3 regions of the Paenibacillus sp. Y568 genome follow, and region 2 is predicted to be linked to each of the others. Evidence: predicted binding sites of a transcription regulator. Region 2 holds the regulator's gene; each other region holds the start of a gene.
What was found. The regulator Rex, encoded in region 2, represses fermentation and respiration genes when NADH is low (regulators of the CRP and FNR family bind a similar motif). The targets are predictions, from matches to a motif close to TTGTGAAATATTTCACAA.
Positions count from the first base shown of each region.

Region 1: a site for Rex is predicted at 4,606-4,623, ahead of AC1D7X_RS17390 (TIGR04053 family radical SAM/SPASM domain-containing protein). Genes of this name have one in related genera too.
Region 3: a site for Rex is predicted at 4,362-4,379, ahead of AC1D7X_RS21420 (cytochrome ubiquinol oxidase subunit I). Genes of this name have one in related genera too.

Region 1 covers NZ_JCAIUM010000012.1:84,957-92,955, forward strand. Annotated here, with positions in the region: gene AC1D7X_RS17375 (S-layer homology domain-containing protein) at 1-52, shown strand, start outside; gene AC1D7X_RS17380 (VOC family protein) at 540-953, shown strand; gene hemG (protoporphyrinogen oxidase) at 1,745-3,184, opposite strand; gene AC1D7X_RS17390 (TIGR04053 family radical SAM/SPASM domain-containing protein) at 3,406-4,548, opposite strand; gene AC1D7X_RS17395 (TetR/AcrR family transcriptional regulator) at 4,910-5,479, opposite strand; gene AC1D7X_RS17400 (SDR family NAD(P)-dependent oxidoreductase) at 5,644-6,606, shown strand; gene AC1D7X_RS17405 (hypothetical protein) at 6,955-7,146, opposite strand; gene AC1D7X_RS17410 (copper amine oxidase N-terminal domain-containing protein) at 7,354-7,999, shown strand, end outside.
Region 2 covers NZ_JCAIUM010000001.1:87,511-95,509, forward strand. Annotated here, with positions in the region: gene AC1D7X_RS00370 (AAA family ATPase) at 1-1,032, opposite strand, end outside; gene AC1D7X_RS00375 (hypothetical protein) at 1,025-1,555, opposite strand; gene AC1D7X_RS00380 (cell wall elongation regulator TseB-like domain-containing protein) at 1,789-2,304, opposite strand; gene AC1D7X_RS00385 (amidohydrolase) at 2,340-3,653, opposite strand; gene AC1D7X_RS00390 (redox-sensing transcriptional repressor Rex) at 3,616-4,290, opposite strand; gene dinG (ATP-dependent DNA helicase DinG) at 4,330-7,188, opposite strand; gene AC1D7X_RS00400 (tetratricopeptide repeat protein) at 7,351-7,980, opposite strand.
Region 3 covers NZ_JCAIUM010000019.1:18,333-26,331, reverse strand. Annotated here, with positions in the region: gene AC1D7X_RS21440 (glycoside hydrolase family 9 protein) at 1-719, shown strand, start outside; gene AC1D7X_RS21435 (ABC transporter ATP-binding protein) at 919-1,707, shown strand; gene AC1D7X_RS21430 (hypothetical protein) at 1,711-3,360, shown strand; gene AC1D7X_RS21425 (hypothetical protein) at 3,474-3,959, shown strand; gene AC1D7X_RS21420 (cytochrome ubiquinol oxidase subunit I) at 4,527-5,927, shown strand; gene cydB (cytochrome d ubiquinol oxidase subunit II) at 5,914-6,930, shown strand; gene cydD (thiol reductant ABC exporter subunit CydD) at 6,930-7,999, shown strand, end outside.

The DNA of each region.
Region 1 (7,999 bases), on a different contig from region 2:
AGGCCCAGTCCTGGAACCGAATCCTAACCCAAATCCAAACCAAACGGTGTAATTCCTAATTTGACGATCACTACAACTTCGATCACAATCGCAAGTAGGTTTAATGGCTGGCGTCGTGAACGCCCGGGTCGCACATATGATTTCCTCTTGCACAGTGTTATGAATGAATATCGTAGATACAACTTCGATCACAAGTGCAAGCAGGTTTAATGGCTATGGCAGGTTATCACGGGCGAGACGAGCAAATCACTTAGTACGGTTCTTTTTTAGAGATTTAAAATTCATCTGTCAAATCTCGAATGTTGAATCTCTTTTTTTGCACAAATACTCACCTATTCATATATCCCCCATTCATTATTTATTTGTAGCCTGGAAAGGTACTATAAAGTGGCATCCATTCGTGGTATTCTCGAAATTAAGCGGTGCTGCTAACAGGTTTCAATTCAACCACTTTAGCGGATGAGGTTTGGAAGATCGTGATGTTATAAGTAATACTTTTAAGGCGTCGATTCTAACGATAGTAAAGGAGAGTTGTAAAGATGAGAGTTCAATTAGAGGGTATTACCATATTGTCGAATGATGTCTCGCGGTTGGCTAGTTTTTATCGTGACGTTCTGGGTTTTAATATCATTACTGATGAAGGACATTATGTTGAATTTGAAAATAACGGGGTTCGTTTTGCGATTTGCTCCAAGCCATTAATGGCAGATAATACGAACAGTCATTATTCCTTTATTGAACAAAGTAACGGTCAAGCCTTTGAACTTAATTTTCAATGTGAAACGCCAGATGATGTCTATAGAATATACCAGGAAATTATCTCAAAGGGAGCCACATCGATTACAGAGCCGAAGTCAATGGATTGGGGGCAAACCACGGGATTCTTTGCAGATCCTGACGGCAACATTCATTCCCTTTTTGCGATTAACTCTATTGTTGAAGAGCTAGCATAGGAACAGGTTATACCACCTCTCTAAAACCTAAGTGTACTTTCAAAAATATCATTGCATCACCCGCCGAAGTAATCCTTAAATACTCGATTTCTCTCAGAATCATTTGAGATATACGTTAGCAAAACATCAGAGTAGACGCCCTTTGCTTTTGGGTAGGTCTACTCTTTTTTATGTTGTATTTCTCTTGAATATGGTTTATGTTTTGATCCTTTTTCTGTATAAGTACAGCATTATGATGCTAATTTTGTGTGTGGCTAGATTCATTTTATTTTCTATTGTGAATTTTTCATATGTTGAAATATTATTTCGCAACTCTATCTTCATCTCATCCTATCATGTTTGTTTAGAAAGCCCTCATGTTATGTAATCCTCTATTATAACACTCATGTCAGAATAACTATTATTTTGAACCACTAAAATTGGCGTTGATTATTATCACGAAGCAATTAAATATACAAGTAATTTCGAAATAATCGATTCAATGCCCCTCCTCTACTAAGTAACTGACACAATCAAAAGGCCGGAATTCCTCTAGATTGAGGAATCCGGCCCTTTTTTTGTTGTGTCCAAGGAATAGCAACAAATATTCAATTGGATTATAGTAGTTGACTCAATTAACTTGTTCATTCAAATATCAACACTCTGAATCTCCTACTAATTTGAATCAACAAAAAGTTTAACGAGTCTTGTGATGTTTAAATATAGTTGAGAATTACATTTCACCTGAATTCGTGTTCATGATCCTTCAAAGGAGGAATACAAGGTTTGGTGTGTTTCAGTTCCTTTTACCCTTAATGGTGAAAGCTTGTCGCCAATTGCCGAGCAACTTTTTCCCCCTGGCCGATACAATCGGGAATGCCAACGCCGTCATACCCCGATCCACAAACCAAAAGTTGCGGATACTGCTTTTCTAGCGCCACCCGCAGATTGTGGACCCGTTCCAAATGCCCAACCGTATATTGCGGCATGGCACTATTCCATCGAGTCGTAAGTGCAAATTCAGGTTGGGCTTCAATGCCCATGATGGCTTTCAACTCCTGTTGAACGCCGTCCGCCAATTGGCTATCGCTCCAATCCACCGGAGCTTCAGCACCTAAACGTCCAATATATCCCCTTAGAAGCACCTTGTCCTGCGGTGCGGTATGGGGCCATTTGGAGGATACCCAGGTGGATGCGGTAATGAAACGACCTTCGCTTCGCGGAACAACGAAACCAGAGCCTTTCAAATCTATATCAAGCGCATCTTTCTGATATCCGAATACGACATTGGCTACCGTCACATAGGGGGTCTTCTCCAGCCCGTCGGCCTCGGGCAATCCCCCAAGTAGTTTGTAACTTTCATAAGCAGGCAACGCAAGAATAACGCCGTCTGCCACTAAGGATTGGCCGTCCTCTAGCGTGATGCGGTATTCATCCGCTTCTCGCAAAATTTTTCGTACCCCACACCCTTTCTGAATTTGCACACTGGATGCTACCAGCTCCTGCTCCAAACGTTCTACTAAGGAAGAAAGCCCGTTGCGAAAAGAAAGGAAGAAACTTTTTTGTACGATGGGCGGAAGTTCAAAGGGGAGTGGAGCAGCATGCGTTTTCCGGGGTACCTTTTTCTGGGCGAGCATCCCGAGTATCAGGCTGCGGTACTTTTGCTCCATTTCGGAAAACTGCGGAAACGTTGACAGCAAGCTTAAAGACTCGGTATCTCCTGCGTATATTCCGGCCAGAAGAGGCTCCACCAACCGGTCCAGCACCTCGCTGCCCAATCTTCTGCTAATAAAAGAACCCAACGCTTCGTCTCCGGCTTCCCGCTTGCGGGGAAGGAACAGATCCCCTGCCGCCCTGATCTTCCCTTTCATGGAAATCAGTCCGGTTTTGATAAACGGCCCGACTTCAGTCGGAATGCCGTAAGAGAGTCCCTTTGGCATTTTCGCCAGTTTCCCGTCATGCAGAATGTAATTACTTTTTGCCGCCGGGTCGGTTCCCACTAATTCGCTTTCCATCCCCAGTTCATGGATAAGCCGAATAATCGGAAGTTTCCTACCTAAGAATGAATCCGGTCCCTGTTCAATGACATAGCCATCTTTACGTGATGTGCGAATTTTTCCGCCCAAGGCATTGCTTTTTTCCACCAAAATAATGTTGGCATGAATATCCATTGATTGACACCATTTATTCACATAATACGCAGCGCTCAAACCACTAATACCGCCGCCGGCTATCACAATTCGTTTTTCCAAAACGAACAACCCCCGTTTTCTTGTACGTTAAATATCATTAAACATGGAAGAAGATGCGAACCTCGTCATGATTCATACAATTGAGGATGCTCTCCCAGACCCTATGCCGCCGAATGAGAAAGCTCGAAATATCGAATAACAGGAACAAGCTGCGTAATGAACATGGCCCAGAATCACTCCGGAATGTCATTCGACAGCTTGTTTTTCGGTTATTCATGCTTCTATTGGGACTCGGCACCTGTCAAATCACTAGCCATCGCCTGCGGGATGTATTCGCAATACGAATCACTTTCCAGATAGTCCCCCGTAAGGGCATAAGCTCGCGACCGTGAACCTCCGCAAAGTTCTTTGAAATCGCACACGCCACATTTGCCCTTAAGCAGAGATTTGTTGCGCAATTCCCGCATAACCAGCGAATTACGGTAAATATCCACCAAGGATTGCTCCCGTACATTACCGCAGACAATAGGCAAAAAGCCGCTAGGATAAACTTCGCCAATGTGACTGATAAACACAAAGCCGTCTCCATCATTAACCCCTTTGGGCGCCCGTCCCAGCAGATCCTCCCGTTTCAGGGGTTTTTCTCCCGCTCCCGCTATAGGCATTCCCGCGTTTCTACTTGCTCCCATCATAGCTTTCTTCTGCTGGAGAAAGACTCTTCGGTAGTGTGGAGCTTCCGTTGCTTTTACGCCGTACGGCATCTGGCCTTGCAACTCCGCCATCCATTTCATCACCTGCTCATGCTCTGCAGGCGAAATCATATCTTTCTCCATCCCTCGGCCTGTAGGCACCAGAAAGAAAACGCTCCACAGCACCGCGTTCATTTCCCTCGCCTTTTCCGCGATATTTGCCAAATCGTCGATATTGTACTTGGAAACAGTCGTATTGATTTGGATTGGCAGCTGCAAATCCTTTAGATATTCGATCCCTCTCATCGTCATTTCGTAGGAACCTTTTGTTCCCCGGAAATGATCGTGAATTTCCGCCGTTGAGCCGTCTAAACTAAAAGCCCACCGGGACAAGCCCGCTTCTTTCGCCTTGCGGATCGCAACTTCCGTTACCCGTGGCGTGGCGCTAGGTGTCATGGATACTGTAAGCTTTTTCTCTTCCGTTGCATATTGGATCAATTCAAACAGATCCGGTCTCATGAGCGGATCCCCACCAGTAAAAACCAACAGCGGACTATCCAAATTTGCTATATCGTCGATCAGGCGTTTGCCTTCCGTCAAAGAAAGCTGGTGCGGGTCTGCTCTATATTGAGCTTCTGCTCGGCAGTGTAAACATTTCAGGGCACACGCCCGCGTTACTTCCCAGATCACAATGAACGGTGACTGATTATAATCTCGATCTTGCCGAACGAGCATTCTCCCCATCCCTTTCTTTTTTCATGTACCAAAAATACCATAGCCCTCTCAACCCAATTGTGTTTCTCGTCACAATGTCACATTCCGTTTGCAAACCAAATAACGTCAAAAAAAGAAGTTCCCCAACATACGTATACGAAATACAGATATGATTTGATCTTTATTAATATAGACACAGCGGTTATGTTGCTAATATTGTTGTGACTAGATAGATAAATTCTGTAATCTATTGTGAAATTTTCATATGTTGAAAAACTAATCTACACTTTCACCTCCATCTTCCACCCATCTAATCCGATAACTAAGCAGCTGACACAATCAAAAGGCCGCAAGCATATGTGAAATATGCTTGCGGCCTTTATCATTCATTCATAAATATCAGATCTAGAAAAGAATCGATCAGCTGGGTGGAACTATCCAATCCTTTCTCAGATTCAGAGTGCTCTGATATATTCAGTTCCACCAGACCATGAATAAACGCGTACATGATTGCAGTGGACTGATTTGAGGATTTTCGGATATTCCCTGCCTTTTCCAGACACTTCTCTACTACCGTAAATATAACAAAAGCGGATTGAGCAATTTCCGGATACATTTCTTTATCCCATTGCTTACGGAACATCAATTGATAATGCTCTGGATTGTTAATGCCAAAATCATAATAAGTAAGCAAAATTGCATTCAAAAACGATCGTGGTTCGTTCGTGTTGTCGCTTAATTGGCGAATACTACTATTCAGTAATTCGAAATTTTCGGCTACAATGGCCGCCAGCAAGTCATCCTTATTTTTGAAATGTCTGTACAATGCACTTCGGGACAAGTTTATTTTTTGGCCGAGATCACGCATATTGATGGCATCGATTCCTTGCTGGTCAATGATTTCCCTTGTGACCTGAATCAGCTTTTGTTTGGTATCGTTATTATTTTTCATATATCCCTCTTGTGAAATAGATTCATTTTCCTTACATAAAAATTCTACCCCACTATGTTGACAAAGTCAACGTAATGAGGTTATACTCAATTCATGTTGACAGTGTCAACAAACTAAACATCCTTTTACTAACCATAACCAAGATCCTAAGGAGAGTGTATGAATTGAGTTCAGAACAACATCAAACGGTTATTATAACAGGCGGAAATACGGGATTAGGCTATGAATGTGCTAAACAGATTGCTAAATCTGACAACAACTATTATGTTGTTCTACCTTGCCGCAATGCGGCTAAAGCCAAACAAGCTGTAAATTCCCTTATACAAGAAACCCAAAACAACAACATAACCTCCATGGAATTGGATCTTTCATCTTTGGAATCCGTTAGAAATTTCATTGGAAATTTGTCCAAAATGGATCTCCCGCCCTTATATGCACTTGTATACAATGCAGGTGTACAATTTATTGATGATACACATTACACGAAGGACGGGTTTGAAAGCACCTTTGGCGTAAATCACCTTGGACATTTTCTCCTGGCTAATTTATTACTTGAACAAATGATACCTGAAGGCCGAATCGTGATTGTCAGCAGCGGAACCCATGATCCATTGAAAAAAACAGGTATGCCAGAACCTATATTCTTAAATCCTCAAACATTGGCCTTTCCTAACCCAACTAATGCAAACGAAGTAATCACTCTTATTGGCCGACGACGCTACACAACTTCCAAGCTATGTAACTTATATTTCACCTACGAGCTATCCCGCAGAATAAAACACGACACGGATAAAAAAATCACCGTCAATGCTTTCGATCCGGGAATGATGCCAGGAACGGGCCTCGCTCAAAGTTATACTCCTATTATGAAGTTGGTTTGGAACTATGTTTTGCCTGTTTTAACTTTGTTTTATCCGAATGTGAATACCGTACGCAAGTCAGGAAATGCATTAGCCAATTTGGTAACCGATAGTCAACTTGACCAGACTACAGCAAAATATTGCGAAGGCAAGAAACAAATTAAATCTTCCAATCTTTCGTATAACAATGATAATTGTAGTTCTCTATGGAAGGCTAGTGTAGAAATGTCTAAATTAACACAGGCTGAGACCATTCTGAAAGTCTGATAATATAAGAGTTGATGAATCTGGAAAAGGTCGGTTGGTAAAAGGTGCGCTATGTAAGAAGATGGAGTGATGGGATTCGTTATGAGGAAATCCTATCGCCACTGGAGAACAGAAAATACAAAGAGCCCGCGTAGCTCTTGTAATTTCACCCTTCGATGCAAGGCCATTACGGCTTCTTCCCAGGGCTCGAGGAATGGGGCTGCCGAATTTCAGTTAGAAGTTATCGTCAGACGCGCGTAATTTGTATTGATTAACGATAATAGTAAATGTAAAAAACCACTTAACCAACAGAATATTCTGCTGATTAAGTGGTTTATTGTAGAATGATATACTCGGACAGTCTATTTACTACGAATGAATAATAGCATCCACTTTTGCTTGCGGCGCCTTGTCGCAGCGTTTACATACCTTTACACCCGTCCCATCACTTGTGGTTCTTGGATAGAGTAGCTTAATTCGTGTGCTCTTACAGACTGGGCATGTACCGCGACCACGAGATGGTAAGTTCCATAGCGCATGTCCACGTTTTGTTTTCGCCATAAATATGTTCCTCCCTAAACTATGAACTTGTTTCTTATTTCAATTATGGATAAATAATCCATACCATTCAAGGTAGAGAATATGTTAAATAAATCTTTCCAAGGGTAAGAATCAGGTCTGACTCTGACTTCCATCAGGAAAGCGTTTGCAACCTTTTTGTAACCATTACCGTCTTAAATGTATATTAACTAAAGGTGGTGCAAATCTGTGTTCAACAAGAAAATAGGAATAGTCAGTTTAATGGTTGTCGTATTATCTTCTACCGTACATGTTCCACAAACACAAGCGGCGCCCGCGTTAGACACCGTACAGTTTCAAATTAACCAACATGCATATACGAATGGATCGGGACAACATTCCTTGCCTATTACTCCCTATATTCTTCAAGGCAACTCCATGGTTCCTCTTCGAGCTTTGGCCCAATCACTTGGTGCAGCCGTCAACTGGGATCAAGCTAACCAAACGGTAACATTAACAGGACAACCTTTCGGGCAGTTGAAAATGAGAGTTAACACGACGTTTGCGGTGAATGAAAATGGTGAACAGGTTGAACTTCCAGCAAGCATTAGGTTGGTACAAGGAAATCTGTTGGTTCCCGCCAAAAGTATTGCCTCTCTTATGGGAGCAACGGTGGAGTGGATCCCCTCGCCAAACACCATTACCATTTCTAAAAATATCGAAAACAGCGATAGCCTTCATTTCAACTATGACTTCAATACTGAAACAGAAGGCTGGGAAGGAGATTTTGCGGACCTTCCGGTCGATTACAACAAAGATATTTACGAATTACAACACACCAGAGAGCTTCTGCCCATTGATGGCGACAATAAAACGAATTATGGTCTTAAACTCA
Region 2 (7,999 bases):
CATGATCGCATGTCCTAATTCATGAATAGCGACTCTCTTTTTCTCTTCCTGAGTCGACTCTCGATCCGTTTTCTCACCCATCATAACTTTATCAATAGCCATCGACATATGACGTTGTTCGATCTCAACTTTACTCTCTCTCATCATATAAATCGCAGCTTCATTCATAACACTCTCAAGTTGAGCACCAGAGAATCCATAAGATTCTTCAGCAATTTTATCCATACTAGCTTCTGCATGTATAGGCTTGTTCTTTGCATGAATTTCCAATATATGTTTACGCCCTTTCTTATCCGGCAGGTCCACTTGTATATGCCGATCGAATCGACCTGGACGAAGAAGAGCACTATCCAACATTTCCTTACGATTGGTAGCTGCGATAAGAAGTATTCTTGGAGTGTCGGAATTATATATGCCATCCATTTCTGTTAATAATTGATTAAGTGTCTGGTCATACTCGCGCTGTTGTCCACCCTCACGCTTACCTCCTATAACATCGATCTCATCAATAAATATTACGGCACTGGTCTTATTCTCCTTGGTTGCACGATTACGTGCATCACGGAATAAATCACGAATTCTTCCAGCACCCACACCAACATACATTTCGACAAACTCACTTCCTGCTGCTGCAACAAACACGGAGTCTGTATAATGACTAGCCGCTTTTGCAAGCAAGGTCTTACCTGTTCCCGGAGGTCCCGTAAGTAGAATTCCCTTCAGAGGACGAATCCCAAATTTCTGAATTTCTTCATGTCTAATAAGAAAGTTGAGGGCTTCCATCAATTCCTCTTTGGGATGTTCCTGACCTCCAATTTCATTAAAAGTGAGCTTATCTGGTCCTTTTTTCTTACGCTTACGATCACCTGCAGCACCTACAGCAAGTCCACCCTTAACATTAGACAACAATAGAACTCCTGCCACAATTCCTACTGCGAGTAGTATTGGAATAATATTCACTCCGATAAATACAAGAAAAACAAGAAGTACGGGTACGAAACCTATCACTATTTCTTTCAACAATTTAGGCATTACTCCACACCCCCAGAACTGCTGGATCACGAGGTAAAATGATGAATTTACTTGCTTCTCCCTCAGTTAAATTAATATATACATTCGTATCATCCATTTCAGTTGTCACTTTCACGGGCGAACTTTTTTCCATTTCCTTCAATTTATCTACAATCTCTGTATAACGTTTATTCTCCATCGCCTCTGCCACTGGGAACATAGCCTGATCCCAGAAATCATCGATGGTTTCCGTCGAGTGATCAACAACATCCAATTGAAGTGACCGTTTACCAACGATAGATTTGCCTTCAGTCATTAATTCATGAACTAATCCTGGTAACCGAGTTCCTGGTTTAATATCTAGTTTCACTACGACCTCATCGCGGGTAATATCTAATTGAGCATTATTCACTCCGTCATAATCTGTCACTATTTTTTGTAGAGGACTCTGAAGAGTAACTTGTTTATGAACAAACCATCCGCCAAACAAAAGCGAACTTGCGATAACAACTGTCAATGCAATTGGCATTACTCTTAACTTCATATAACAGCCTCCTTCAATATCCATAGATGTCTAAATTACTTATGATTTAATTGAATTGATATACAATTACGTATACCGCTAGTACACAAATTAGTATATCACATTGAATATACTATTTCGTCGAAAAATTATGGATATATTTAAAATTCTATGTGAATATTCAAAAAAAACTGACGAAAGAATCATTCTTTATAGAATAATTTCGTCAGCTTTTATTTGGTGAATCGTCATTTTTATCGATTGGGTAATGTATATTGTTCTCCTAATTGTGTTCCATCACTGAATCTATAGAATCGATAGTAGTAATGATCTTTCTCTTTGTAAAAGAGTTGCCACACAGGGGTCCCATGAAACAACCCGAGCTGTAAACGAATCTCATCAATGTTTGGAAGATCACTCTGAATAATAGCAGTAATCTGTCTTTCAGATAATCCATCCTTTATAAATTCGCTATGCACAGACCCAGATGTTTCGTCTACGTTGTACTCATCTGTGAATGGAACCCACACGATAAGAGCTTGATCATCCTTATTTTTACCTTCGATGACCCAGACTACATTATCCCACACCGATTTGTCCGTTTTTGTGACTTTCACTAATTCGGTTTGTTTCTTTGCTGCTGTAATAGCGATGTCTTCCTGGCTCCATTGGTCCTTCATAACATATATGTAATAACGATAGAGTCCAAACAATACAACCACACAGATTGCAATTCCTAGTAAAATCCATCTCTTCTTGTTCTTCTTCAACCTGAACTTCCTTTCATCAGGAATAGCCTATCATCTTAGCGGTTTAATAAGCCTTCAAAAGATGACTGAGCTTCACGATGAATCCGCTCTTCATCCATAGTAAGACAAGCCCCATTCTTTACAACTTGTTTGCCGTTAACCCACACATGCTCTACATCTTTACTACTTGCAGAGTAAATGGAATGTGAGATGAAGTCTGTATGTGGTAGGAAATGAGCCTGATCGGTATTTAATGCGATAAAGTCTGCTTTCATACCTGGTGCCAATCTACCTATGTTTTCTAGAAATAGAGATTTGGCTCCATAACTAGTACCCATTCGAAGTGCTTCAGCAGCAGGAATTGCTGTTGGATCTCCTGAAATACCTTTGTGAATAAGCGCTGCTAGACGCATTTCTTCAAACATATCTAAATTGTTATTGCTCGCTGGACCATCTGTTCCTAAGGATACAGTTACGCCTGCCTTCAATAGATCTGTGACCCGTGCAATACCACTTGCTAGCTTCAAGTTGCTTCCTGGGTTATGTGACACGCCCACTTGATGGGCAGCTAATATGTCAATTTCTTCATCTGTCAAATGTACACCATGAGCGACAAGAGATGGACGTGTGAACATGCCGAGTTTCTCTAAATGTTGAACAGGTCTAAGACCATAATCAGTCACATTCTGTGCCACTTCACTCAGCGTCTCAGACATGTGTGTATGCATCGGAAGATCTAGATCATGCGCTGCCTGTACAAACTTCTCAAAAAAGGATGGAGGACATGTGTAAGGCGCGTGCGGGGACATCATCGTAGTAATACGTCCTTCTGCTTGACCGTTCCAATCTTTTGCAAAGGCAATCGCTTCTTGAAGTTTATGTTGTTGCATTTCTTCTGAACAGAACCCAATAACACCTCTTGTTAGTACCGCACGAATACCCGATTCTTGCACTACTTTAGCGACTTGATCCATATGATCATACATGTCTAGAAAAGTAGTTGTTCCACCTTTTAACATTTCCAATACAGAGAGCGATGATCCCCAATAAACATCTTTTGAGGTAAACTTCTCCTCCATTGGCCACATTTTTTCCTGCAACCACACTTGGAGAGCTAAATCATCACCATAACCTCTTAGTAATGACATCGCCGCATGTCCATGTGTATTCACAAGTCCAGGTAAAAATAGAAGATGCGTACCATCAACGACGGGGATATGATCAGAATCAGCTGGTTTGTCCTCGCCAATATACGTTATAAGGTCATCTTCAATAAGCATATAGCCCTTTACAACGGATTGTTCATTATTCAGAACAGCAAACGTACCATTCTTAATGATCCATTTCTGTGTTTGATTGTTCACTGTCATGTGATTCTTCCTTTCCATTATCCAAATAATAAGCAAGACTAAGCATATCCGTTGTGAAATCAGCTGCATGAATACGAACATCCGCTGGAGCTTTCAACACAACAGGTGCAAAATTCAAAATCGCCTTAATCCCAGCTTCTATTAACTTATCTGCAACATGCTGTGCTTCTGTTTCTGGAACCGTAATAATACCTATTCTTATATTTTGTTGCTTAATGGTATCCACTAGATCCTCCATAGGTTGGACCTTTAACGTATTAATAACGGAACCTACCTTGGGAGCATACGAATCAAAAACAGCGATAATCTTTAAATTTTCCTTTAGATAAGCATTGTAATTGGATAAAGCATGACCAAGATTACCTGCACCTATTAGAACCACATTGATTTGTTGATCGAGATTCAGGATATGACCAATCTTCTCAATCAAATAGGCCACGTCATATCCTATACCTTTACGTCCGAAGTCTCCAAAATAAGCGAGATCTTTACGAATTTGTGCAGGATTCAAATCGAGTTTTTGACCTAACTCCTGTGAAGAGACAGTGGCTACTTCACGTCTCTGAAGATCTGAAAGATAACGCAGATATACAGGTAATCTGCGTACAACAGCTTCTGAAATTTTTTCAGATTTCATTCTTGCTCCCCCTAATTATTAACTCTTTAGGATCCTTCTTCAAGAAGGATCCCTTTCACTTAACCACTCCGAAATCCGTGGAACCATTTGATTGGTCGGCATATGCTCCATCTTAGGACCAGGTAATGAATACAGGAAATGTTTGCCGTAATATGATTCGATTACTCGCGTATCATATACGATTACAATCCCCCTATCATTCGCAGTACGCACTAACCGACCAAATCCTTGTTTGAACCGAATGACCGCTTGCGGAACCGACAGTTTCATGAATGGATTTTTCTTTTGTTGCTTAAGAAGTTCACTCTTTGCTTCAACCAAAGGATGGTTCGGTGGCTGAAATGGTAGTCGAACAATGGCCAAACAAGTCAGTGCTTCACCGGGAATATCGACACCTTCCCAGAAGCTACTTGTTCCTAACAGTACCGATGCACTACTGTCTTGAAAACGACGAATCAACTTGCTTCGACTTCCAGTATCAACACCTTGGCCGAGTATCGTTATATCACTTGAAGACAGTTCATTACGTAATGGTTCATAAACTTGACGAAGCATGCGATAGGATGTGAATAACACTAACATACGTCCATGCGTAGCTATAGCTGTGTCAGCTAACGACTTCACCAGCGTCTCTACAAAAAGAGCATCTCCTACACTTCCCTTAACACTTGGAAAGTCACGTGGAATCACGAGCAATGCCTGATCACGATATCGAAAAGGCGAAGGTAGCTGAACTGTTACAAGTCGACCTTGATCTGATGCTTCTTGTAAGCCTAGATTTTCAATCATATACTGAAAGGATTTCTCGATAGATAACGTTGCTGAAGTTAGAATAATACTCTTCTTTTTATCGAAGAACACTTCCTTCAACTGCTTGCTTACATCGACAGGCACGGCATACAATTGTAGAGATTTGCTACGGAAATGTCCATTAGCCTCCATCCAGTAAACATTGCCTAAATCGTTAAGCGCCATGAACATGTGAAGATCTTCGCGTTCACTCGATAAATCCTTAATCAGACCGCTTATGTCCGTTATCAGACTATCTGAGTTGAAATCGTCTAGTTCTTTAATGTCGTTCAACATTCTCTCCGATTTACGAATGACCTCTCCAAGCGTTACGTATATTTGATTCTCAATTGCAGACAAGAGTTCCCAATCCTTTGGTTTCTTTGTAGGTTGCAATCGAAGCACGAATTGTCCAGTCTCACCAGGAGCTGCATCACTTCGCTCGGGAAGAAGAGCAAACAACATATCATTCAGTCGGTCCCAGTGCTCCTTCACTTCAATTAATTCGCCACTCAATATATCGATGGAAGTTATCCAATCCGAAGCCTTTTCATCATGTGAAGAACGAAGTTGTTGAATTAACGCTGGAAATTGTCCATTACGATTATCTTTATACAGTCTTGTAAGTGTATGGACGACGGTGAAATATTTCATATGAAGACCTAAATGCTTACCTGCCACGTCTTCTAAATGATGTGCTTCATCAATAACTAAGTGCTCATAAGCAGGTAATAATTGATGTCCAGCTTTAACATCCGTAAATAACTTAGAGTGGTTCGTAATAACCACATCAGCAATTCCCGCTTCATGCTTAGCACGATGATAATAACATTTACGGAACCAAGGGCAGGCACGGCCAAGACATGAATCAGAGTCACTAGAGACGGTTTCCCAGAAATCTCCGCCACGCCCTCCAAGATTCAGTTCTTCATCATCACCGTTCTCCGTCTGTGCTAACCATACAATCATCTGTGCGGCTAAGATTACATCTTCTTTAGGATTAGCGAAGTCTCTCTTGTTTATTTTATGTTCAAATTTTCTCAAACACAAATAATGCTGTCTCCCTTTGAAAATAGCCGCTTTAAATGGAAAAGGAACGACCTGAGTCAGTAATGGAATATCTCGTTCCCTCAATTGTTCCTGAAGGTTAATGGTGTGTGTACTTACCATGACTTTCTGCTCATTTTTCACACTCTGATAAATGGCAGGAATTAAGTATCCTAACGATTTCCCAGTGCCCGTCCCTGCTTCAATTAGAAGATGCTTATCATTCGCAAGTGCATTCATCACTTCACCAAACATCATGCTCTGTGATTCACGCGGCTCATATTGTGGCATAATTTCTCGAAGCCGTTCTTCAATATTCTCAAGGAATTGCGGGAAATCCATGGATTTCAGAGGATTATCATCTGCATCATTACGCGGTGTTGAGATATCGATCCAATCTTCTACGGCTAGAGCCAATTGTCGGTAAAAGGTATGACTCTCAAGGTCCTGTGCGGGTTCACTTTCCTTCTCACGACATAGACCATCGAAATACCAAGCTAAATCACTATCCTCATCACCAAATAACTCACTCAACCTTTGAAGTGTAATCAATGGTAAACTAATCAATTCATCCAGACATTTCAATAATACATGCGCTGTTGCTAATGCATCACTGTCGGCCTGATGGGGTCGATCGTGCTGAATACCAAATTGTGTAGATACCAGACCTAATTGGTAAGTGGTTAACGATGGGAAACAGATTTTCAGGAAATCTATCGTGTCCAGTATACGACCGTTGTATGGTAAATAACCACATCGATCAAGTGCATTTTGCAAAAAATTAAAATCAAACGAAACATTATGCCCGACTAATACCACATCATCAAGCATGGGAACTAACTCCATCATCATCTCTTCTAAAGAAGGAGCGTTCTCAACATCACTATTGGTTATACCTGTTAAATTAGAAATAAATGGCGGGATTGGAATCCCTGGATTAACATAAGACCCGTAAACACGGGATATCGATTGATCTTCTTCGATTATGGCAAGTCCAACTTGAATAATTTCATCGGCGGACTGGTTGCCTGTTGTTTCAAAGTCCAGTACGGCAAATTTCATGTTTAAATATTCCCTTCAATCCAGTCTCTCTAACAGCATAACAGAAGATCAGAATTTATTCATCAAGTAGACCCAGCTAAGCCATCATTTTTAAAGGACGGAAGAAAAGGCGATACTCCGTCGCTTTCGCAAGTACGGGCATCGCCTTAATTTGAGTCAATACTAAATTAATGAAATGAGCTGACTTCCATACTGGAGTTGACCGCGATTTTGATTGCAAACTTGCAGATTAATAAGTGGATCAGGTAAGCTCGGATCATTTTGTAAGGCTAATGTGAAATATTCCTGGGCTTTCCCCGTATCCGCAAGTTTAGCTTGAATACAGCCTAATGCATTGTAGATCATAGCTTTCAACTTCTTATGCTCCGCCAGTGGAAGAATCCATTGGAAATGTTCTAAAGCTTCTGTCGTTTCCTCCAAATGAAGGTGAGCCATCGCAATATACATCCGAGCAAGTAAACTGTCTGGATAATCGTAGACGATCTGAGAAAATTGCTGTATAGATTGACGATACATCAGTAACTTATAATAACCCTGTCCTCTAACAAAAGAATCCATTCCCATCTCAGGGGTGTCCCCTAAAGGAAATACAGGTGGAAGCACCGTATGTTCTCGGAACGTACTCATTTTGTCTTCAAAGGCTAACCACTCCTCAATTATCCCATCGCTCATGGCCTTAAGCATATTCCATCTTTGAATCAATAGCTGCTTTTGGGACTCTTGCGCGGTTGGGTAATGCTTGACAATTTCCCCTAACATGTGGTTCATTTCAGCGAATACATGTTGAAACATGGCCTGCATCCCACCCTTA
Region 3 (7,999 bases), on a different contig from region 2:
CGACGGGAGAGTATGGTGATGAGCAGGATTTGGATGAGCGTTATTGGGCGGCTGCTGAACTATTCCGTTCAACAGGAGATGAGTCTTACCACCGTGCCTTTCAAGCGCTCTCGAAGGAAACATTCTCAAAGATTCAATTAGGCTGGGCAGATATGGGCGGCTATGGAACCATTTCTTATTTACTACATGGTGTAGAACAAGTGAATGAGAGCTTGTACACCGAATTAAAGGAAGAGTGGCTGAAGGAAGCCAATCGACTAGTACAACAGGGGAATCAAGATGGATATCTTATTTCGCTTCGATCCGAAGATTACATATGGGGTAGCAATATGTTGGTTCTGAACAATGCGATGGTGTTGCTTATTGCTTATGGCCTACACGAAGACCCGGCCTATGAGGTGTGTGCATTGAATCATCTTCATTACTTAATGGGACGTAATGTGCTAGATATAAGTTATGTTACCGGATTTGGAGATCATCCTGTGATGAATCCGCATCATCGTCCATCCGTAGGTGACGATGCGTTGGCTCCCGTACCAGGTATGGTTGCCGGCGGTCCCGATCAAGGGCTTCATGATGATTATGTAAGGGAACATTTGCAAGGTAAACCTGCAGCTCAATGTTTCGCTGACCATGAAGATAGTTATTCTACCAATGAAGTAACGATCTACTGGAATTCACCTGCCGTATTCTTGGTGTCACACTTTAATCGTCAGTAGGTGTAATACTCAGATCCATCGCTGAAAGAATATCATAAATAAAAGGTGCTCTTACGAGTACCTTTTAATTTAAGTATAAGAGCCATATTGTTTTAAATTAATATTAATTAATCTGGATTTAAAAAGGATATTTATAACATGTATAGAAATTATATACTTACAATTGCAATTATCGTGTGAAGGAGAGGAGTGAATAGCATTGGAGTTTACGGAAGAACCCATCATATCTATTCGTGATTTAGTCTTGAGTTACGGAGATAAGCCCATTCTACGGTGGATTAATCTAGATGTATTTAAGGGACAGATCATCGGATATATTGGACCCAATGGAGCGGGAAAGAGCACTACGGTGAAGATTCTACTTGGTCTCATCGAAGGATACAAGGGTGAGGTGAAGATTCTAGGTAGGGATATCTCGGATGGAAACGTTGAATACAAGCGAAAGATTGGGTATGTACCGGAGGTAGCGGATATCTACGATAGCCTTACAGCACAAGAATATTTAACGTTTATTGGGCAACTTTACGGAATCGACTATAAGAAGGCAGACCACAAAGCACAACAGTTGATGAATACTTTTGAATTAAAACACATGTATCAATCGCGCATTTCCTCCTTCTCAAAGGGAATGAAGCAGAAAGTGTTGTTAATCTCAAGTCTTATACATAATCCTGAGATTCTATTCTTAGATGAACCACTCAGCGGGCTAGATGCCAATAGCGTCATGGTTGTGAAAGAATTACTAGCTTGTTTAGCTGCACAAGGAAAGACGATTTTCTATTCCTCTCACATCATGGATGTGGTAGAGAAGATTAGCAATCGAATTATTTTATTAGATGATGGAAAGATCGTAGCAGATGGTACCTTTCACGAACTTCAGCAACAATCTAAGGAAGGGTCTCTAGAGCAAGTATTCAACCAACTCACCGGATCTCATGACCATAAAATGATAGCAGAACGAATCGTCTCTATTGTGCATGAGGTGTAAATTATGAATGAGTTCAGAGCCTTAAGGATATTGGATCGTTTTCAGATTCTATTTGAGAAGTTAGGAATTAACTATGTGATCATGAGAAGGATTATCCAGATCAAATTAACGTTGGATGGCAGAAGAGTGCCTACAGTTATTGGGAATTCGTCTCACCAGAAGCCGGAGAATGAAGACCAGAATAAGTTTCTGCGATCAATGTGGATATATCTGTTGTTAGGTACATTAGCCTTAGCACCTGTCGTTATGATGAGTGATAACTTCATATTTACAATGAGTACGGTATTTGGAATTGTGATCTTTATGGTGTTGACCTCTTTAATTTCCGACTTCTCATCGGTTCTCCTAGACATTCGAGATAAGACGATTCTGGATTCAAAACCTGTAGATGCAAGAACAATTCAAGCTGCCAAAATCATACACATCAGTATTTACCTTTTCTTTATAACGGCATCACTTTCTATTGCTCCGCTTATTGGAGGAACGATCCGTCACGGCATTGTTTTCTTATTGCTCTTTCTCTTTGAGCTCGTGCTTATAGATATCTTTATTGTGGTCTTAACAGCCCTGTTATACCTCGTTGTCCTTCAGTTTTTTGATGGAGAGAAGCTAAAGGATATGATTAATTATGTGCAGATTGGCTTAACGTTGATTATGACGGTCGGGTACCAATTCGTATCAAGATTATTTAGTATTGTAGACTTCAATTATGTATTTGATGGAAAGTGGTGGCAGTATTTTATTGTTCCGGTATGGTTCGCTGCTCCATTTGAATTTTTTATTCATGGGAATAAGACGAATGTCTTTATTATTTTCTCTCTTATGGCTGTACTAGTACCTTTAGTATCTATATTTATCTATGTCAAGTGCATGCCCTTATTTGAGAGGAATTTACTGAAACTATCAAATAATAGTGTGACGAGAAAGGAGGAATTTCGTACTAAAGGAACAGGAATATCGAGATTCCTATGTTCCACTCAGGAAGAAAGGGTATTCTTCCGTTTTACCTCAGATATGATACATAATGACCGAAATTTCAAGCTGAAGGTGTATCCATCTTTAGGTTTTTCACTTGTATTTCCATTTATATTTTTATTTAACTTTTTACAGACTCAAGAATGGGGCGAGGTATCGTCAAGTAAAAGTTATTTACTCATCTATGCTGCAGCCTTATTTGTTCCATCTGTGATTATGATGTTGAAATTCTCCGATAGTTACAAAGGGGCATGGATCTACAAGGTTATGCCGGTTCAAGATGTAACACCTATTCTAAAAGGTAGTCTTAAAGCGCTACTAGTTAGATTATTTCTACCCATTTTCCTATTAGTAAGCATTGTCTTTACCATTGTATTTGGATGGAGGATTATTCCTGATATTATCGTGTTTCTATTAAGCGTATGTGTATATACCGTTATTTCATTTTGTATGTTAAGAAAGGCAATACCTTTCTCAGAACCCTATCTAGTCTCTGGAAAAGGCGAAGGGATGCTATTATTTGTTCTCATGGCTATCATGGCTGCATTCGCAGGCATTCACTTCCTAAGTACTTTTGTCAGTTATGGGGTATACATGTATATGGTCATTCTTATTATTGTGAATATTGTTAGTTGGAGACAGGCCTTTCGGACCTCATGGGGTAATATGGCTTCATAAGTCGTTGGTGAATGCTTACCTAGGATAGGAAGCGTTCCCTGATTCATCCTTTTGATTATCTCTTGAAGAAGTAGTACATTAATAAAGATATCATTAAGGAGGTTTACGAATTAATGTATTATGAAGACAACGAGAATTTATCCATCATGACATATACCTTGAATAGCGGTATTAAGGGAACAGTACCTTTATCTAATAAGCAAATTCAAGAATGGTTAGAGAGCTATAAATCGAACTTGAAGTTTATTACTACAATCGGAAAAGAGTTCTTTGGATTGAATCCAGAATTAGTGGCTGATTTCAAGGTACAGAATCGTTTCTCAAGCTATGTGGATATCATTAAACCTATTTCAGCCGGAATAGAGCAAGAGAAAACAGACCAACTTTCTCAGGCTTATGAAGAAAACCTTGTATTCTTTAAGGTTGACTGCAAATGTGGTACAACCTATACGACTTTCTCGCAATACTACACAACCAAATGGTTCTGTTCAAAGTGCAAAGAAATCGTATTTATGGATAAGAAAAAAGGGAAGGTTCCTACCGATAAAGGTGATGCTTGGTATATGACGAACAAGTACTTTGTGGAACGAGATTCTTAGAATAATGTCTGCATAAAGGAACAGCCCATCGATTATTCGATGGGCTGTTCCTTTATGCATATCAGCACTTTCGGAGATTCTGTAGATTAACCATCATGATATTAATATCTGTTGCTAACTTGCCTACTTGTCTTTACTTTTGAACTCTAAAGGCTTCTGAGTTAGATCACCTTCAGCTATACGATGAACGCTGGTAGATAAGAGGGTATCGACGTTGATTACACTAGAATCATTGTCTTTATATAGGTCCATATCCGGTTGATTGAAATACTTTAGTATTATTCGTTAGTATGTAACTTTAAATCTATGTTTTAGATCACAGCAGCGTTATTGGTTTTGTGATAGATAAATTTAAATAAATTGGATTTTTTTCAATAAAAATTCGTTCTAATTTTAAATATTGTGTGACAAACTTCACAATGTTGGGTGATTTTAGCGAAAAGTGTGATAAATATCACACATTGTTTAGCCGAGTCTCTGACAGAATGTGAAATATAAGATATTTATTATCCTTGTTCTGAAAGAATAAGGAATTGGAAACTTAAACAAGGAAGAGGGATTGAATTGATGGATCCGGTTATGCTCTCACGCATCCAATTTGCGTCAACAACTTTGTTTCACTTTATTTTTGTTCCATTATCTATTGGTTTAGCATTGCTGATTGCAATTATGGAAACAATGTATGTTATCAAGGGTAAAGAAGAATACAAAAAGATGGCTAAATTCTGGGGTAAGCTATTCCTCATTAACTTTGCCGTTGGTGTTGTAACAGGGATTTTACAAGAATTCCAGTTCGGTATGAACTGGTCAGATTATTCGAGATTTGTAGGGGACGTATTCGGAGCTCCGCTAGCTGTTGAAGCTTTACTTGCATTTTTCTTGGAGTCTACATTCCTTGGATTATGGATTTTCGGATGGGATCGTCTATCTAAGAAGCTCCATGCTATGTGTATCTGGTTAGTAGCTTTTGGTACAGTATTATCTGCTTTCTGGATTCTAGTTGCGAATTCTTTTATGCAAAGACCTGTAGGGTTTGAGATAAATAATGGTCGAGCCGAGATGAATGATTTCTTAGCTTTGATCACCAATGGACAGGTGCTTCTTGAGTTCCCGCATACCATATTAGCTGCATTTATGACGGGTGCATTCTTGGTTACTGGGGTCAGCGCATTTAAACTCTTGAAGGGCAAAGACGTTCAGTTTTTCAAGAAATCCTTCATTATTGCTATCATTATAGGGCTTGTATCTTCGATTGGTGTCGCACTCGTTGGACATAGTCAAGCACAATATCTAGTTGATACTCAACCGATGAAGATGGCAGCCTCAGAAGGACTATGGGATACAAGTCCCGATCCAGCGCCATGGACTGTTATAGCGAGCATAGATCCTGAGAAAAAAGAGAACGGGTTCACCTTTAAGATTCCGTACCTACTCAGTTTCTTGTCTTATAGCCAGTTCTCTGGTGAAGTCGTTGGGATGAATCAGTTGCAAGCAGAGTATGAACAGAAATATGGTCCTGGTGATTATATTCCTCCTGTACGTACGACGTTCTGGAGTTTCCGCATCATGGTAGCAGCTGGATCAGCGCTTATTCTTCTTAGTATGTATGGTGTGTATCTCGTTGCCCGTAAGAAATTGGAACAGAGTAACAAATGGTTTATGCGTATGATGATCTGGGCGATCTCATTGCCATTTATCGCGAACTGGGCAGGTTGGATTATGACTGAGATTGGGCGCCAACCATGGACCGTCTTTGGTTTAATGAAGACAGAAGATAGTATCTCGCCTAACGTATCAGCGGGTTCCATGTTATTCTCGTTAATTACCTTCTCACTTGCTTATACTGTGTTAGCATTTGTATTAGTTTACTTATTTGTTCGTGTGATCAAGAAGGGGCCAAATGATTTGGATTCCCATGATGAAGAGTCTCACGACCCATTTGATAAGGAGGGTAATCATGTCTCTTAATGAGTTGTGGTTCTTATTGATTGCTGTACTATTTGTAGGGTTTTTCTTCTTAGAAGGCTTTGACTTCGGAGTAGGTATGTCTACATCGATTCTAGCCAAGAACGATACAGAGCGCCGTGTGTTAATAAATTCGATTGGTCCCTTCTGGGATGCAAATGAAGTGTGGCTAATTACAGCTGGTGGTGCCATGTTCGCTGCTTTCCCGCATTGGTATGCCACATTATTTAGTGGGTTCTATATTCCACTGGTGTTTGTTCTATTGGCTCTGATTGGACGTGGTGTTGCTTTTGAATTCAGAGGTAAAGTAGCGTCTCAGGTATGGAAGAAAACGTGGGATGTCGTTATTTTCTTAGGCAGCTTACTTCCACCACTTCTGTTCGGTGTTGTATTTGCTTGTCTGATCCAAGGGGTTCCAATTGGTGAAGATATGAATATGAATGCAGGATTCTTTGATGTAGTGAATGTGTACACCTTACTTGGAGGTATTACGGTAGTTGTTCTGTGCTTAGTACATGGTCTGATGTTTACTACCCTAAGAGTATTGGGGGATTTACAGGACAGAGCGCGTACAATGGCTAAGAAACTTCTGATTCCTCTGGCTATTCTGTTGGTTGGTTTTGCTGTGATGACGTACTTTAACACAGATGTATTCGAAGTTCGGGGTACGATTCTAAGCATAGTTGCTGTTGTAGGAGTCATTGTGTACTTCCTAGCTGCGTATTTCATTTCACGAAAAAAAGATGCTTGGGCTTTCGGGATGACAGGAGCAGTTATTGCTGTGTCCGTCGCTTCAATCTTTATCGGGTTGTTCCCAAGAGTCATGATTAGCTCCGTTAGTGATGCCTTTAGCTTGACGATCACGAATGCTGCATCAGGTCACTATTCATTAAAGGTCATGTCCATCGTCGCACTTACGTTGCTTCCTTTTGTACTAGGATACCAAGTATGGAGTTACTTCGTATTCCATAAACGCGTGAACGCGAAAGATCATTTGGAATACTAATGGGCCGCGATCTTTTAGGATTCAAAGGAATTAAACCCGTCCTTGCGGCGGTGGCACTGCTGACCTTAGTGCAAAGTGTATCCATTCTATGGATGGCTAGATCGTTATCGGAAGTTGTCTCCGCCCTCTTCGCAGGAGGGGCTTTGCAAGAACAGAAAGAAAATATATTTCAATTTCTAGCCGCTTTCCTGGTTAGACATCTTACGAATTTCCTTCAACAAAAAATAACGTACCGCTATGCTGAGCATACCGGTGCGTTATTGCGTAAACAGTTGATGGATAAATTGTTCCAACTTGGACCTCGGTTCGCGAAGACGGAAGGAACAGGGAAACTAGTAACAATCGTTCTAGACGGTGTATCGAAATTCAAGGTGTATTTAGAATTAATCATTCCGCGTATGGTGGCAACTGTCATTATACCTGCTGTTCTTTTCATTTATGTATGTACACAGGATGTTCAATCCGCGATTATTTTGTTAGTTACGATGCCAATTCTCATTGCCTTTATGATCCTAATTGGTATGTATTCTGGGAAGAAAATAGATAGCCAAATGGTATCTTACCGCAATTTAGCGAATCACTTCGTAGACTCCTTACGTGGACTTGAGACATTGAAGTATTTAGGACGAAGCAAGTCGCATAGTCAGACGATTGGAAAAGTTAGTGATAAGTATAGAAAGGCAACGATGCGTACTTTACGGGTTGCTTTCCTGTCTTCATTCGCTCTAGATTTCTTTACGATGTTGTCTGTAGCAACTGTAGCGGTGGGTCTGGGGCTTCGTCTAGTGAATGGTGATATGATGCTTGTTACGGCATTGACGATCCTTATACTAGCTCCTGAGTACTTCTTACCTGTTCGTATGGTGGGTGCCGATTATCACGCAACCTTGAATGGGAAAGAGGCAGGAGAATCGATCCAAGCTATCATAGACATGCCAATCCCCAAGGTGGATGTCACTTTACCTGAAGGATTCTCATATTCTTGGAATTCGAATAGTGAACTAACGTTATCTCATGTAAATGTGCGTCATGAAGAAGAAGGCCCACATTCTTTAGAAGATGTGACCGT